DNA from 2 places in the Methylophaga sp. UBA2012 genome. Region 1 is predicted to be linked to the other one. Evidence: riboswitches for the same ligand, from Rfam matches in the RefSeq annotation. Region 1 holds a riboswitch; the other holds the start of a gene.

Region 1 (2,196 bases):
GAAATGGGGATTGGGATTATCGCCAGCATGGCATTTGATCCTGACAAAGATGCACCTCTGCAGGCACTGGATGCCAGACATTTGTTTCCACCAAGTGTTACCCACATGGGCATTCGTAAAGGCAGTTATCTTCGAAGTTATATGTATGCCTTTATCGAATTTTTTGCGGCTCATCTTGATAAAAAGACTGTTGAAAAAGCCATCAGTCTTTAAATCTGGCAAGATAATCTGTTTAGTTCACTTTCACTGGGATCATCAATGAACACAACACCTTCCCATACCAAAATACGACAGCTAATAAAGCAGCTTGAAAACATTATTCCCGCGGAGCATCACTATTTACTGACTGAACTGAAGTCTGAAATTGAGCAATTAGTGACTGTTTTACCCGATACATTATTATCGGGTGAATATCTCGCTAAACCTGAATTTGATGCACCTTCTGGTTGTTATCGTCGTGGTCAGGAGTCGGTATTCTATTGCCCTCGTTGTTATGAAACACAACAAGATTTAATCGCCACGCAACGTATCAACAGCCGTCTACGTGTATGCCCTCAGTGCAGAGCCAGTATCAAACCTGCCAAATAAATACCGTGATAAGTTTCTTGCTAGAAAAAAGAGTGTAATTACAATAGAATAATGACTATTCACAGGATGTGACTGCAGAAATATAAGGAATGATGCCTCGGGGTGGCGAAAGCCTGAGATGCTCGTTTAAAGAGCGGACCCGATGAACCTGATCCAGTTAATACTGGCGTAGGGACAGGCTGAAATAGATCTTCATCTACACCGCATTGGTGTCTCTCGATTTATTCCCCTGTCCTTTTTGATTCAAAAAAGGATAACCATGAAAGTAAAAACACTTGCCATAGCGGTTTCAACGGCTATGTCATCGCCAGTGGCCTTAGCGGAAGTCACCCCTGCTGACTTACCATCAATGATCGTCAGTGCTGATTTTCGTCCTAACGATGCACATGACACACCGATAAGTTTAACCACGATTGATGAAGACACTATTGAATCTCGTGGTGCTCAGCATATTGAGGACGTGATTAATCTTGCTCCTAACGTCAACTTCTCCAGCGGTGCATCAAGAGGTCAATTTTTCCAGATTCGTGGCATTGGTGAACGGAGTGAGTTCCAAGCCCCACTCAACCCTTCGGTAGGTTTGTATGTCGATGGCATCGACTTTAGCCGAAGTGGTGGTGCAGCAACTCTATTTGATATTGAGTCAGTCGAGATTTTGCGTGGTCCTCAAGGCACACGTTATGGTGCAAATGGAATGGCCGGCACCATCAACTTGAAAAGTACTGAACCGACAAATGATCTTGCTATGAAGTTTGAATCAACTTTAGCCACTTATAATACTCATGCTGAAGGCATCGCTGTTGGAGGCCCGTTAATTGATAATACTTTACTTGGTCGTTTTTCTGTTCATAGCTATAAGTCTGATGGCTACATGGATAACGACTTTTTAGGTAGAGATAATACCCAAAACCGTGATGAAATCACTGCCAGAGGCCACCTAAAATGGCTTGCCACTGATGACCTGACTATTGATCTTAATGTATTACATCTAAATATAGACAATGGTTACGATGCATTCACGCTTGATAACAGCCGTAATAGCCTGTCTGACCAACCCGGTAAAGATGCTCAAAATACTAATGCATTTGCTTTAAAGACCGACTACCGAGCGAATGACAGAGTCCAATTACAATCTAGTCTTAGCTATTCAAAGTCAAATCTTGAATACAGTTACGATGATGACTGGTCGTATAAATCTCAATTTCCAGTTGATGCCACTTGTATAGATTCCGATGATTCTAACGATGCGTTCACATGTCCTTATAGTGGTTTTGATCAATACAAACGTAAACGTGAAAACACCGCTTTAGAATTCCGTGCATTATCAAATGAGAATGGACGTATTTTTGCTGATACTACGGATTGGACAGTTGGACTATATATTTCAGAACAACGTCAGAACTTGGATCGTACTTATTATTCAAATGCTATTAATAGTGATGCTGTAACAGGATTTGTCACAAAAAATGCCTATAAAACGCTAAACACCTCTGTATATGGTCAATTGGATACTGCTCTGACAGAAGATCTCAAACTAATTAGCGGGTTACGCGCTGAGTATTGGGATGCAGACTATAAAGATTCTGCAGGACTTAAAGATGATCCAAA
Region 2 (2,196 bases), on a different contig from region 1:
GATGACTTCCTGAAGAATTTTTAACTGGCCCACATTGAGTACGGTAAAGCCAATGCGGTTGGCGGGTACTTGTAATAAGTATTCGAATAATGCGATTCCCCAGCTTATCAATGCGGCAATAATCCAGGGTTTATTGTTGAGTTCTTTTAGGTGAGCGTACCAGGCAAACGTCATAAAAATATTGCTGCAAACCAGCAAGGACACACTAACCAGTATTGGATTCATTAACTCTAACCTAAACGATAAAAACAGCCATTATTCATGAAATAATCTTTTAAGGAGCACGTATAACGCACCTGTGCCGCCATCATCTACCGTCGCACTGCAAAATGCGAGCACGCTCTGACTTTGTCTTAACCAGTGATTGAGTTTGCTCTTTAGTACAGGCTTGTTATCACGCGAGCCCCAGCCTTTACCATGGATGATACGCACGCAACGAATTTGTTGCTGCTGGCAGAACTCTAAAAACTCGGACAGTGTCGGTTCGGCTTTGGCAATGGTCATACCGTGTAAGTCTAATTCTGCTTCAATATGCACCTTGCCATTACGCAGCTTGCCGAATAGTTTGTGCTGAATACCGGGGCCACGGTATTCGAGGTATTCCTCATTGCCTACGGTTTCTGGAGAAAACATATCAGAGAATGGTTCACCCTGATATTCATCATCAATAATTTTTTGCCGGATAGCTTTTGCAACGGGCTTGGGTTTGTTATGAATCAGACGGTTTTGGCGGATACGGGTAGCATCGCGCATTTCTTGGCGAAATAATGCAAATTCGTCCTCATCGGTATCGTCATCTTTATTTGCCATGAGCGTGCGGCTGCCTGCGGATTTAAGTGAAAGTTGGCGACTATTGTGCCAGATGAGGCTTGTGCAAAAAATCCTTTTTGATTTACCATGCGAATCACTTGTCGGGGTGCCCGCCCGGAATAATCCGGAAAGGCTGAGATGAAACCCGTTGAACCTGAAGAGGCTAGAACCTCCGTAGGAAACAAGCAGGACACCTGTTTTACACTCGAGATCCATTTTCGTTTGGTGTCTGTCTTCTTGTTCGCTTTCGCGCAACGATCTCATCTTCCCCGTCGTGGTTTTCATTTAGGGGAAGAGACGTGTCTACACAATCCAATAAAGTTATTAACATTAAAGACCGTAGCGGCATTACAACTGAGCCATTGGCGGGGAGTGAGAAGTTTTACATCAAAGGCAGCCGCGACGATTTACTGGTGCCATTCCGTCAGATTCATTTAACGGATACACCCAACGCCAATCCTGATTTGCCTGCTATTCCTAACGAACCTGTTGTTGTGTATGACACTTCGGGTTTATACACCGATCCAAAAGCGACCATTGATATTGAAAAAGGGCTGCCATTAATACGTCAAACCTGGATCGATGAGCGGGATGACACTGAACAGTTAGCCCAGTTCAGTTCAGAATATACCCGTGAGCAAGATGCTCAGGATTTTGATATTCCACTGTTTAATCACCGTCGTTTACCTCGTAAAGCAAAAGCGGGCAAAAATGTCAGCCAAATGCATTACGCACGTCAGGGCATCATTACCCCAGAAATGGAATACATTGCTATTCGTGAAAGTATGGGGCGCGAAGCCTTAGCACAGCGTGGTGAGCTGCCTGAGAATATGGATCACTACATTACAGCCGAGTTTGTACGAAAAGAAGTGGCTGAAGGTCGTGCCATTATTCCTGCCAATATCAATCATCCAGAAACCGAGCCGATGATCATTGGCCGTAATTTTCTGGTAAAAATTAATGCGAATATCGGTAACTCTGCTACGACTTCGTCGATTGAAGAAGAAGTTGAAAAAATGGTGTGGAGTACCCGCTGGGGCGGTGACACCATTATGGATTTATCGACTGGCAAACATATTCATCAGACCCGAGAATGGATCATCCGTAACTCACCCGTGCCAGTAGGTACGGTGCCGATTTATCAGGCACTGGAAAAGGTGAATGGTGTCGCTGAAGACCTGACCTGGGAAGTGTTCAGAGATACCTTGATTGAACAAGCTGAGCAGGGCGTCGATTATTTCACTATCCATGCCGGTGTTCGACTGGCGCATATTCCACTGACGGTAAACCGTACAACCGGTATTGTTTCGCGTGGTGGCTCGATTATGGCGGCATGGTGTCTGGCGCATCATGAAGAAAGTTTCCTGTATACGCATTTCGAAGATA

The links. A riboswitch is a leader RNA that binds a small molecule or an ion and turns the genes downstream of it on or off. The one in region 1 is predicted to bind thiamine pyrophosphate.
Region 2: another riboswitch for thiamine pyrophosphate. It lies ahead of thiC (phosphomethylpyrimidine synthase ThiC); the one in region 1 lies ahead of B2248_RS04805 (TonB-dependent receptor).

What each region holds. Positions count from the first base shown of each region.
Region 1 is NZ_DDCG01000005.1:11,652-13,847, reverse strand. It holds gene cysB (HTH-type transcriptional regulator CysB) at 1-213, shown strand, start outside; gene B2248_RS04810 (hypothetical protein) at 259-588, shown strand; TPP riboswitch at 677-781, shown strand; gene B2248_RS04805 (TonB-dependent receptor) at 848-2,196, shown strand, end outside.
Region 2 is NZ_DDCG01000009.1:328,546-330,741, reverse strand. It holds gene B2248_RS08510 (DMT family protein) at 1-225, opposite strand, end outside; gene B2248_RS08505 (Smr/MutS family protein) at 256-810, opposite strand; TPP riboswitch at 903-1,008, shown strand; gene thiC (phosphomethylpyrimidine synthase ThiC) at 1,110-2,196, shown strand, end outside.